One region of the Streptomyces sp. NPDC035033 genome, then DNA from elsewhere that is predicted to be linked to it. Evidence: predicted binding sites of a transcription regulator. Region 1 holds the regulator's gene; the other holds the start of a gene.
The links. The regulator HrcA, encoded in region 1, represses chaperone genes, less so after heat shock. The targets are predictions, from matches to a motif close to TTNGCACTCNGNNNNNCNGAGTGCNAA.

Region 1 (6,162 bases):
CGCATGAAGCGGTTGACGAGCCCGCGGGCCGGCCGGCCGGAGAAGGCCCGGGTGAGGGCGGTCCGGGTGAAGAGCGGGTCGGTCAGGGCCCGCTTGTGCAGCGGGTGGGCGCCGGACTCGGGGCAGCCGAGGAAGGCGGTGCCGAGCTGGGCGGCGGCGGCCCCGGCGGCGAGAACGGCGGCGATCTGCTCGCCGCGCATGAGCCCGCCGGCCGCGACGAGCGGCAGCGCGGTCGCCTCCCGGACCTGGGCGAGGAGGGCGAGCAGCCCGGTGCCGGGCTGCTGCTCGGCCGGGTCGTCGCGGTACGAGCCCTGGTGGCCGCCCGCCTCGACGCCCTGGACGCACAGCGCGTCGGCCCCGGCCGCCTGGGCCGTGCGGGCCTCCTCGGCGGAGGTGACGGTGACGAGCGTGTACGTACCGGCGCGGGCGAAGGCCTCGAAGGTCTCGGGCGCCGGGCAGCCGAAGGTGAAGGAGACGACGGGGACGGGGTCCTCCAGGAGGATCGCCAGCTTGGACTCGTACCCGTCGTCACGGCCGGAGTCGGGGTCGCCGAGCGCGGTCTCGTACCAGCCGGCCTCCCCGGCGAGCTGGTGCCGGTAGACCTCGACGGCCGCAGGGTCGGCGCCGGGTCCGGTCTGGGGCATGAAGACGTTGACCCCGAAGGGCCGTCCGGTCAGCCCGCGCACCTGTTTGATCTCCTGGTAGAGGCTGCCGGCCGTCTTGTAGCCGGCGGCGAGGAAGCCGAGCGCGCCGGCCTCCGCGACGGCGCCGACGAGCGCGGGACAGGAGGCGCCACCCGCCATGGGGGCCTGCACGATCGGGTACCGGAAGAGATCGTTCAGTGCGGTGGTGGACATATGGGCATCGTGTCATGCCCCTCCCCGCCCACGGGAAAGGGGCGGCACTCAGAGTGCCGCCCCTCTCACCCAGGGGTCACGCCGGACGGACCCGCCGTCCGTCCGCGTCGCCCGTCCACGCGTCCGCTCAGCGCCCGTTGAACGCGTCCTTCAACCGCGAGAACAGGCCCTGCTGCCCCGGCTGACCGTGCTTGCCCGGGGGACGACCCCCGGACCCCCAGCAGCGCGGGCCCACCCGCTCAGCGCCCGTTGAACGCGTCCTTCAGCCGCGAGAACAGGCCCTGCTGTCCAGGCTGGAACTGGCCCGTGGGGCGCTCCTCGCCGCGCAGCTTGGCCAGTTCGCGCAGGAGGCGCTCCTGCTCGGGGTCGAGCTTCGTCGGGGTCTGGACCTCGACGTGGACGATCAGGTCGCCGCGCCCGTTGCCCCGCAGGTGCGTGATGCCCCGGCCGTGCAGGGGGACCGACTGACCGGACTGGGTGCCCGGGCGGATGTCGATCTCCTCCAGGCCGTCGAGCGTCTGGAGCTGCACCTTGGTGCCGAGCGCGGCCGCCGTCATCGGGATGGTGACCGTGCAGTGCAGGTCGTCGCCACGCCGCTGGAAGACCTCGTGCGGGGTCTCCTGGATCTCGACGTACAGGTCGCCGGCGGGGCCGCCGCCGGGGCCGACCTCGCCCTCGCCCGCGAGCTGGATCCGGGTGCCGTTGTCGACGCCGGCCGGGATCTTCACCGTCAGCGTGCGGCGGGAGCGGACCCGGCCGTCGCCCGCGCACTCGGGGCACGGGGTCGGGACGACGGTGCCGAAGCCCTGGCACTGGGGGCAGGGCCGGGAGGTCATGACCTGGCCGAGGAAGGACCGGGTGACCTGCGAGACCTCGCCGCGGCCGCGGCACATGTCACAGGTCTGCGCGGAGGTGCCGGGCGCGGCGCCCTCGCCCGAACAGGTGGTGCAGACGACGGCCGTGTCGACCTGGATGTCCTTGGTGGTGCCGAAGGCCGCCTCGTTGAGGTCGATCTCCAGGCGGATCATGGCGTCCTGGCCGCGGCGGGTCCGCGAGCGCGGTCCGCGCTGCGAGGCCGTGCCGAAGAAGGCGTCCATGATGTCGGAGAAGTTGCCGAAGCCGCCGGCCCCGAAGCCGCCGGCCGCGCCCGCGCCGCCGGAGGCGGAGAGGGGGTCGCCGCCGAGGTCGTAGACCTGCTTCTTCTGCGGGTCCGACAGGACCTCGTAGGCGGCGTTGATCTCCTTGAACCGCTCCTGCGTCTTCGGGTCCGGGTTGACGTCCGGGTGAAGCTCGCGGGCGAGGCGGCGGAAGGCCTTCTTGATCTCGTCCTGGGAAGCGTCGCGGCGCACGCCGAGTGTGGCGTAGTAGTCCGTGGCCACTTACGACTCCGCCAGGATCTGTCCGACGTAACGTGCCACTGCGCGTACCGCTCCCATCGTTCCGGGGTAGTCCATGCGGGTCGGTCCGACCACGCCGAGTTTGGCGACTGCCTCGCCGCCCGAACCGTAGCCGACCGAGACGACGGACGTGGAGTTCAGCCCCTCGTAGGCGTTCTCGTGCCCGATGCGTACGGTCATGCCCGATTCCTTGACCTCGCCGAGGAGCTTGAGGAGCACGACCTGCTCCTCGAGGGCCTCCAGGACGGGCCTGATCGTCAGGGGGAAGTCGTGTCCGAAGCGGGTGAGATTGGCGGTGCCGCCGATCATCAGCCGCTCCTCGTGCTCCTCCACGAGCGTCTCCAGGAGGGTCGCGAGCACGGTCGAGACCGTGGCGCGGTCCTCGGACTCCTCGAAGGACTCGGGGAGGTCCTGCACCAGCTGCGGCACGTCGGCGAAGCGACGGCCGCCGACCCGGCTGTTGAGCCGGGCCCGCAGGTCGGCGAGGGAGGTCTCGCCGAAGGGCGCGGGGCAGTCGATCACCCGCTGCTCGACCCGCCCGGTGTCCGTGATGAGGACGAGCATCAGCCGGGCGGGGGCCAGCGACAGCAGTTCGACGTGCCGGATGGAGGAACGGGTGAGCGAGGGGTACTGGACGACGGCGACCTGCCGGGTCAGCTGCGCGAGCAGCCGCACCGTGCGGCCCACGACGTCGTCGAGGTCCACCGCCCCGTCGAGGAAGTTGTGGATGGCGCGCCGCTCGGGGGTCGAGAGCGGCTTGACGCCGGCCAGCCGGTCCACGAAGAGGCGGTAGCCCTTGTCGGTGGGGATCCGGCCGGCGCTGGTGTGGGGCTGGGCGATGTACCCCTCCTCCTCCAGCACCGCCATGTCGTTGCGCACGGTGGCGGGCGACACACCGAGCTTGTGGCGCTCGGTGAGCGCCTTGGAACCCACCGGCTCCTCGGTCCCGACGTAGTCCTGGACGATGGCGCGCAGCACCTCGAGTCTGCGTTCGCTCAGCACGCGCACACCTCCCGTTCCGCCGTTCCGGTTGCTCCGCTTTTGGCACTCGCCCTGTCCGAGTGCCAGGAAACCCCCGGCCAGTGTACGGCCGGGCCCGTCGTTCCTGGCAAGGAGGCGGACCCGCTAGCGTCGCTCCCATGGACATCGACGAGGCGGTCTGGGCGGCGCAGGGGTGGGAACGGCTCGCGGCGGGGGTGGGCCGGCGGCGGCTCCCCGGCTGGGACGCCACCACCGGCCTCGTCGTGGGAGAACGGGCCGTGCTGCTGTACGACACCGGCGCCACGCTCGCCGAGGGCGCCGGGATCCGGGCCCAGGCGGAGGCGGTCACCGGCGGCCGGCGCGTGACGCACATCGCACTCGGCCACCCCCACTTCGACCACGTCCTCGGCACCGCGGCCTTCGCCGGCGCGGAGGTCTTCGGCGCGGTCGGCACCGAGGAGCTGCTGTCCTCCGCCCGGACCCGCGAGGAGCTGTACGCGGACGCGGTGCGGCAGGGCGTCGAGGAGCGGGCCGCGGCGGAGGCGGCGGAGGCGCTGGTGGCCCCGCGCCACGTCGTCACCGGCGAGCGGACCCTCGACCTGGGCGGCCGGCAGGTCCTCCTCGCCAACGTGGGACCGGCCCACACCGGCCACGACCTGGTCCTCCTCGTGCCGGGCGACCGGGAGGTGGTCTTCTGCGGCGACCTGGTCGAGGAGTCCGGCGAGCCCCAGGCGGGCCCGGACGCGTTCGGCGCCCGCTGGCCCGACGCCCTCGACCGCCTCCTCGCCCTCGGCGGCGAGGACGCCCTGTACGTCCCCGGTCACGGCGCGGTCGTCGACGCGGCGTTCGTCCGACGCCAGCGCGATGAACTGGCACGCCGCTTCCGGGTGTCGTAGCGTCCCCGGAATGCGCAGCTACGACCCGGATCTGACGCCCCCCTGGAAGAAGCGGGCCCCCGTGCCCGAGGTCCCGGCCGACCCCGACCTGGTCGTGGAGGAGGTCTCGACGGGCTTCTGCGGGGCGGTGATCCGCTGCGAGGCGGGCACGGTGACGCTGGAGGACCGCTTCGGCAAGCACCGGGTCTTCCCGCTGGAGCCGCGCGGCTTCCTCCTGGAGGGCCGGGTCGTCACCCTGGTCCGCCCCGCGTCCGGCGGGCCGGCGCGCCCCGCCCGTACGGCCTCCGGCTCGATCGCCGTGCCCGGCGCACGCGCGCGCGTGGCGCGGACGAGCCGCATCTACGTGGAGGGCCGCCACGACGCCGAGCTCGTCGAGCGCGTCTGGGGCGACGACCTGCGGATCGAGGGCGTGGTGGTGGAGTACCTGGAGGGCGTCGACCGCCTCCCGGAGATCGTCGCCGACTTCGCCCCGGGCCCGGACGCCCGGCTGGGCGTCCTCGTCGACCACCTGGTGCCGGGCTCCAAGGAGTCCCGGATCGCCGCCGAGGTCACCTCGGAGCACGTCCTGGTCGTCGGCCACCCGTACATCGACGTCTGGCAGGCGGTGAAGCCCTCCGTCCTCGGCATCCCCGCCTGGCCGGAGGTCCCCCGCGGCCAGGACTGGAAGACCGGCACCTGCCGGGCCCTGGGCTGGCCCGCCGAGAACACGGGCGCGGTCTGGCAGGCCATCCTGAAGCGCGTCACGTCCTACAAGGACCTGGAGCCGGCGCTCCTGGGCCGCGTGGAGGAACTGATCGACTTCGTGACGGCGGGCTAGCGGGCCGGGGCCGCGGCCCCTCAGTCGACCAGGTCCCGCACCACCGCGTCCGCCAGCAGCCGCCCCCGCAGGGTCAGCACGGCCCGCCCGGCGGCGTACGGTCCCGCGTCGAGCAGCCCGTCCTCCAGCGCCTTCCGCGAGGCGTCGAGTCCCGCCGGCTTCAGCAGCCCCAGCTCGACCCCCTCCCGCAGCCGCAGCTCCAGCAGGATCCGCTCGACCCGCCGGTCCTCGTCGGACAGCACCTCGCGCCCGGCCCCCGGCGACCTCCCGGCCCCGAGCGCCGCCGCGTACGCGCCGGGGTGCTTGACGTTCCACCACCGCACCCCGCCCACGTGCGAGTGGGCGCCGGGTCCCGCGCCCCACCAGTCGGCGCCGCGCCAGTACAGCTCGTTGTGGAGGCACCGCCCGGCCTCGGAGGTGGTCCAGTTGGACACCTCGTACCAGGAGAACCCGGCCTCCTCGAAGGCCGCGTCGGCGATCAGGTACCGGTCGGCGTGCACGTCGTCGTCGGTCATCGGCACCTCGCCGCGCCGGATCCGCCGCGCGAGCTGCGTCCCCTCCTCGACGATCAGGGCGTACGCGCTCACGTGGTCCGGCCCGGCCCCGATGGCCGCGTCGAGCGAGGCCCGCCAGTCGTCGTCGGACTCGCCGGGCGTGCCGTAGATCAGGTCCAGGTTCACGTGCTCGAACCCGGCGGCGCGCGCCTCCGCGACGCACGCCTCCGGCCGTCCGGGCGTGTGGTTCCGGTCGAGGACCTTCAGCACGTGCGGCCGGGCGCTCTGCATGCCGAAGGAGATCCGGTTGAAGCCGCCGGCCCGCAGTTCCGCCAGGTAGGCGGGGTCGACGGACTCCGGGTTGGCCTCCGTCGTCACCTCGGCATCGTCCGCGAGCCCGAACTCGTCCCGGATCGCTCCCAGCATGCGCACGAGGTCGCCGGCGGCGAGCAGCGTCGGCGTGCCGCCGCCGACGAACACCGTCCGCACCGGCCGCGGGTCGTCCCCGAGCACCTTCCGGGCGAGCCGGATCTCCTCGGCGACCTGCCCCGCGTAGTTGTCCCGCGAGGCGAGCACGCCCCCGGCCCCCCGCAGCTCGCTCGCGGTGTACGTGTTGAAGTCGCAGTAGCCGCACCGCGTGGCGCAGTACGGCACGTGCAGATAGAACCCGAGCGGCCGCTCCCCGGCCCCTTCCAGGGCGCGCGCGGGCAGCGCCCCGTC
Region 2 (6,162 bases), on a different contig from region 1:
GCCGTCCGGCTCGTACAGGTAGCGGCCGACCGGGCGGACCGGCGGGTCGGGCAGGCCCCGGCCGGTGAGGGTCGCGCCGGAGGGCAGCAGGGTGGCGCGGCGGGCGCCCGGCTCCGTACCGAACCAGAGCACCGCCTCCTTCACGTCCCCGCCGTCCGAGATCCACTCGGCCTCGGCCTCGTCCGGGACGGTCTCGTGCGGGATGCCGGGGGCGATCTTCAGGGCCGCGTGCGGGGCCTTGCGGGCGGCGTCCATCGCCCAGGAGAGCGGCGGCGAGTACGCCTCGGGGTCGAAGATCCGGCCCCGGCCGCCGCGTCGGGCGGGGTCGACGAAGACGGCGTCGTACGGGCGGGTGTCGATCTCGGTGACGTCGGCGCAGCGGACCTCGATCAGGCCGTCGAGGCCGAGCGCGGCGGCGTTGGCGCGGGCGACCTCGGCGGTCAGCGGGTCGCGGTCGACGGCGAGGACGGAGACGCCGGCGCGGGCGAGCGCGAGCGCGTCGCCGCCGATGCCGGAGCAGAGGTCGGCGACACTGGTCACGCCGAGCTCCTTGAGCCGGGCCGCGCGGTGGGCGCCGACGGAGGCGCGGGTGGACTGCTCGACGCCGTTCGGCGTGAAGTACATGCGGTACGCGTCCTCCGCGCCGAACTTCGCCACCGCGCGCTGCCGCAGCCGGGCCTGGCCGAGGGCGGCCGACACCAGCTCGGCGGGGTGGTCGCGGCGCAGCCGGGAGGCGACCGCCAGCTCCTGGGCGGGGTCGTAGTCGCGCAGGGCGGCGAGGAGCGTCTGGCCCTCGGGGGAGAGCAGGGCGGCGAAGGCGGCGAGGTCGGTCACCGTCCCATTCTCCCCGGGGGTGCGCTGTGGGCCGGGCGGGGGACGGTGGGGCCGCCACGGCGGTGTCGCGGCCGGACGGGCGGATCGCGCTGACAGGATGCGGCGCCATACCGGTCGTACGACAAAAGGAAGAAATGATGACAAAGGGTGGCTCGCGCCGCGCCCTGGGGGCCGCACTCCTCGTCGCCGCGCTCACCTCCACCGCCGCCTGCGGGGACGGCGCCGAGCCCGGCGCCCCCGGCGCCCCGGCCCCCGCCGCCGGCCAGCAGGCCCCCGCCAAGTCCGCCGCCCAGCTCGCCCGGGAGAAGAAGGCCGTGGCGGCGGAGCAGAAGGCCGCGCGGGCGAAGCGGCGGGCCGCCGCCGCGAAGAAGTGGGGCCTCAAGCTGACGCCCCTGGAGGCGCCCGCCCCGCCGAGGACGAAGCCGAGGATCACCACCCGGAAGGGGTTCGAGACCGACGGCGAGGGACTGCCGCCCGTCTTCACCACCGTCCCCACCAAGGAGAAGGTCGTCTTCCTGACGATCGACGACGGCGCCGAGAAGGACCCCGAGCTCATCCGCATGATGAGCGAACTGGACATCCCGTACAGCGCCTTCCTCAGCGACTACGTGGTCAGCGACGACTACGGCTACTTCGCGAAGATGCAGAAGTCCCAGCCGCGCGGCGTCTCCCTCCACAACCACACCCTGAACCACAAGTACCTGCCCGGACTCTCCTACGCGCGCCAGAAGCGGGAGATCTGCGGGATGCAGGACGTCATCGAGAAGAAGTACGGCAAGCGCCCCGAGCTCTTCCGGCCGCCGTACGGCAACTACAACGAGGACACCCTGCGCGCCGCCAAGTCCTGCGGCGTCAAGGCCGTCCCGCTCTGGGCCTCCGAGGCCTTCCCCGACCACATGGAGTGGCGCGAGTGGGACCGGGACCTGCACCCCGGCGACATCGTCCTCACCCACTTCCGCGGCGAGGAGGACTGGAAGGGCAGCATGCCGGACATGGTCCGCCGGGTGATGAACGTGATCACGTCCAAGGGGTACGCGGTCGGCAAGCTGGAGGACTACGTATGAGCCGGCTCCGCCCGCTCGTGGTCGCGGCCCTGCTCCTCGGCCTCACCGGCTGCGCCTCCGCCGTCGACCCGCTCGAACGCCTCGGCCGCAAGGCGGTGGAGCGGGTCGCGGACCGCGGCCCGGACGGGGAGACCGTCCGGGCGGAGGGTTCCCGGGGCTGACGCCCCGGGGACGGGCCGGGGGGCGCCCTCGCGCAGCCGGTCCTCGGCCGCGGAGAGCAGGGCGGCGCCGGCGAGCAGGACCGCCACGACGATCTGCGTCCCGCCCGCCCAGAACCACCCCCCGCGCCACAGCGCCGCACCGGACAGGGCGATCAGCGCCATGGCCGCCACGAACCACCAGGGCGGCGGGACGCCCGCCGCCCGCTGCCCGGGATGCTCCGGGGCGCCCGAACTCAGCGCCGCCAGCGCGGTCAGGAGCAGGAGCATCCCCAGCGCGGCGGCGTCGATCACCAGCAGCAGCACGGCGAGGGCGACGTCGAGGGCGGTGGGGGCGGGGGGACGGGACGCGGCCATGGGGGCACCTTCGTACGGAACCCCGTGATCCGCTCGCGCGTTCCCCGGATCGAGACCCGATCGCGGCCCCGCCGCGCCCTTCCGGAACCGCCACGGAGTGAGGAATTGGCACTCCGCTTGACCGAGTGCTAATCGCGGTCATAGTCTCGGCTCTGGCACTCCCCAGTGGAGAGTGCCAACACAGCGACGGGCAGGTCCGGCACCCGCGACGACGGATCCACCTGGTCGCCACCTCAGACAGTTAACCCCGCGAGATCTCCGAAGGGGGAGGTCGGATCGTGACGACCGCCAGCTCCAAGGTTGCCATCAAGCCGCTCGAGGACCGCATCGTGGTCCAGCCGCTCGACGCCGAGCAGACCACGGCCTCTGGCCTGGTCATCCCGGACACCGCGAAGGAGAAGCCCCAGGAGGGCGCCGTCCTCGCCGTGGGCCCGGGCCGCTTCGAGAACGGCGAGCGCCTTCCGCTCGACGTGAAGGTCGGCGACGTCGTGCTCTACAGCAAGTACGGCGGCACCGAGGTCAAGTACAACGGCGACGAGTACCTCGTCCTCTCGGCCCGCGACGTGCTCGCGATCATCGAGAAGTAAGACGACGTACGTGCAGTGAACCGCGCCCCTGACCCCCTCCACGGGCGTCCAGGGGCGCGGTTTGTTTTTCCACCCGATTTCCGAGAGGGCTGAATCGCTCCCATGGCGAAGATCCTGAAGTTCGACGAGGACGCCCGTCGCGCCCTTGAGCGCGGCGTCAACAAGCTGGCCGACACGGTGAAGGTGACGATCGGCCCCAAGGGCCGCAACGTCGTCATCGACAAGAAGTTCGGCGCCCCCACCATCACCAACGACGGTGTCACGATCGCCCGCGAGGTCGAGATCGAGGACCCGTACGAGAACCTCGGCGCCCAGCTCGTGAAGGAGGTGGCGACCAAGACCAACGACATCGCGGGTGACGGCACCACCACCGCCACCGTCCTCGCCCAGGCGCTCGTCCGCGAGGGCCTGCGCAACGTCGCCGCCGGCGCCTCCCCGGCCGCCCTGAAGAAGGGCATCGACGCCGCGGTCAAGGCCGTCTCCGACGAGCTGCTCGCCACCGCGCGCCCGATCGACGACAAGTCCGACATCGCCGCCGTCGCCGCGCTCTCCGCGCAGGACCAGCAGGTCGGCGAGCTCATCGCCGAGGCGATGGACAAGGTCGGCAAGGACGGCGTCATCACCGTCGAGGAGTCCAACACCTTCGGCCTGGAGCTCGACTTCACCGAGGGCATGGCCTTCGACAAGGGCTACCTCTCGCCGTACATGGTCACCGACCAGGAGCGCATGGAGGCCGTCCTCGACGACCCGTACATCCTGATCCACCAGGGCAAGATCTCCTCCATCCAGGACCTGCTGCCCCTCCTGGAGAAGGTCATCCAGTCCGGTGGCTCCAAGCCGCTGCTGATCATCGCCGAGGACGTCGAGGGCGAGGCCCTCTCCACCCTCGTCGTCAACAAGATCCGCGGCACCTTCAACGCCGTGGCCGTCAAGGCCCCCGGCTTCGGCGACCGCCGCAAGGCGATGCTCGGCGACATGGCCACCCTCACCGGTGCCACCGTCATCGCCGAGGAGGTCGGCCTCAAGCTCGACCAGGCCGGTCTGGACGTGCTGGGCACCGCCCGCCGCGTGACCGTCACCAAGGACGACACCACCATCGTCGACGGCGGCGGCGACTCCGCCGACGTCGCGGGCCGCGTCGCCCAGATCAAGGCCGAGATCGAGACCACGGACTCCGACTGGGACCGCGAGAAGCTCCAGGAGCGCCTCGCGAAGCTGGCCGGCGGCGTGTGCGTGATCAAGGTCGGCGCCGCCACCGAGGTGGAGCTGAAGGAGAAGAAGCACCGTCTGGAGGACGCCATCTCCGCGACCCGCGCCGCGGTCGAGGAGGGCATCGTCTCCGGTGGTGGCTCCGCGCTCGTCCACGCCGTGAAGGTCCTGGAGGACAACCTCGGCAAGACCGGCGACGAGGCCACCGGCGTCTCCGTCGTCCGCCGCGCCGCCGTCGAGCCGCTGCGCTGGATCGCCGAGAACGCCGGCCTGGAGGGCTACGTCATCACCTCCAAGGTCGCCGAGCTCGACAAGGGCCAGGGCTTCAACGCCGCCACCGGCGAGTACGGCGACCTGGTCAAGGCCGGCGTCATCGACCCGGTCAAGGTCACCCGCTCCGCCCTGGAGAACGCCGCCTCCATCGCCTCCCTGCTCCTCACCACCGAGACCCTCGTGGTGGAGAAGAAGGAGGAGGAGCCGGCGGACCACGGTCACGGCCACGGTCACGGCCACTCCCACTGACGTGTGAACGTCGCGAGGCCCGGTGCTCCCGTCGCGGGGGCACCGGGCCTCGGTGTCTCTCCCTACGCCTCGACCGCGCCGAGCTGGTTCATCAGTCCGAGCAGGTCGTACTGCCACCAGCCCTCGACGATCTTGCCGTCGTCGCCGAAGCGGTGGACGGTGGTGCCGGTCATGGTGACCTCCATGCCGGTCGGCTGGAGGCCCATGAAGTCGCCGACGTGGGTCCCCTTCCAGCTCCACCGGGTGCACACGCGGTCGCCGTCGGCGATCTGGTCCTCGACGGTGAACGCGAAGTCGAAGCCGGCGCGCCACTCCTCCACCTCGCGCCGGACCGCGTCCGTCCCGATGGCGTCCTGCGGGTTCGCCGGATCGTGGTCGTGGTAGCCCTCGGCGAGCAGGACGTCGAGCAGCGCCACGTCCGTGCCGTCCGCCAGCCGCTCGAACAGCTGCCGCGCGTTCGCCTTGTACAGCGCCTCGTCCCGGACCACGTCCAGATCGGTGAAGGTCGGCATCTCGTCGCAGAGGGCCACCATCTCCCGGAAGATCCGGTCGGTCTCCGGCAGCTGCGAGTTGCGCATGGCCACGTCGTACGAGGGGAACTCGACGATCTCCACGACGTGCGAGGCGTCGGACCGGTCGGTCCCGACGATGCCGCGGGTGGCGGTCCGTTTCCCCCGGGTCTCCTCGACCCACCGGTCCATGAGCCGGTTGAGCTCCTCGACCCGGCTCGTCCTGCACTCGATGATCTGCACGAAGGTCATGGCCGCCTCCGACGGGCGAAGCCGCGGGTGGACCCTTCCAGTCTAGGTCGTCTCTTTCGGATCAGGCCGGATCAGGGAGCGGCGTCTGGTGCGTGCGCTCGCAAGGCGGAGGAGGGAGTCCATGCGGAGCATCGGCGACCGACGACAACGCGGCGAGCGTGCGTGCCAGGCGTCGCGAGCCCGGCATGATCCGGAAGAGACGACCTAGGCCGACCGGGTGAGGTCGGCGGCCTTGACCTCCTCCGCGAAGGGCTCGCCCCGGGTGTAGCGGACGATCTCGTCCAGGGCCTGGTCGGCCATCCGGTGGAGCTCGTTGCCCAGCGAGCCGGCGATGTGGGGCGTGAGGAGGACGTTCGGGAGGGTGTAGAGGGGGGAGTCCGGCGGCGGCAGTTCGGGGTCGGTCACGTCGAGGACCGCGTGCAGGCGGCCCGCCGTCAGGTGGGGGAGCAGCGCCTCCTCGTCGATCAGGGAGCCCCGGGAGGTGTTGATCAGGGTCGCGCCGTCGGGCAGGGCGGCGAGCTGGCGGGCCCCGATCATCCGGTACGTGGACGGGAGTTGGGGCGCGTGCACGGAGACGACCGAGCTGCGGGAGCAGAGCTCGTCCAGGCCGGCGAGGCGCGCCCCCGGCGGGGGAGCGGTCAGGTACGGGTCGTACAGCAGCACCTCGACG

Region 2: a site for HrcA is predicted at 3,067-3,093, ahead of groL (chaperonin GroEL). Genes of this name have one in related genera too.

What each region holds. Positions count from the first base shown of each region.
Region 1 covers NZ_JBEZUZ010000064.1:12,029-18,190, reverse strand. Annotated here, with positions in the region: gene AB0E83_RS24015 (nitronate monooxygenase) at 1-857, opposite strand, end outside; gene dnaJ (molecular chaperone DnaJ) at 1,097-2,236, opposite strand; gene hrcA (heat-inducible transcriptional repressor HrcA) at 2,237-3,256, opposite strand; gene AB0E83_RS24000 (MBL fold metallo-hydrolase) at 3,394-4,131, shown strand; gene AB0E83_RS23995 (DUF3097 domain-containing protein) at 4,142-4,948, shown strand; gene hemW (radical SAM family heme chaperone HemW) at 4,969-6,162, opposite strand, start outside.
Region 2 covers NZ_JBEZUZ010000011.1:58,758-64,919, reverse strand. Annotated here, with positions in the region: gene AB0E83_RS07395 (class I SAM-dependent methyltransferase) at 1-834, opposite strand, end outside; gene AB0E83_RS07390 (polysaccharide deacetylase family protein) at 972-1,898, shown strand; gene AB0E83_RS07385 (DUF6234 family protein) at 1,889-2,413, opposite strand; gene groES (co-chaperone GroES) at 2,692-3,000, shown strand; gene groL (chaperonin GroEL) at 3,103-4,731, shown strand; gene AB0E83_RS07370 (ester cyclase) at 4,794-5,492, opposite strand; gene AB0E83_RS07365 (hydroxyacid dehydrogenase) at 5,697-6,162, opposite strand, start outside.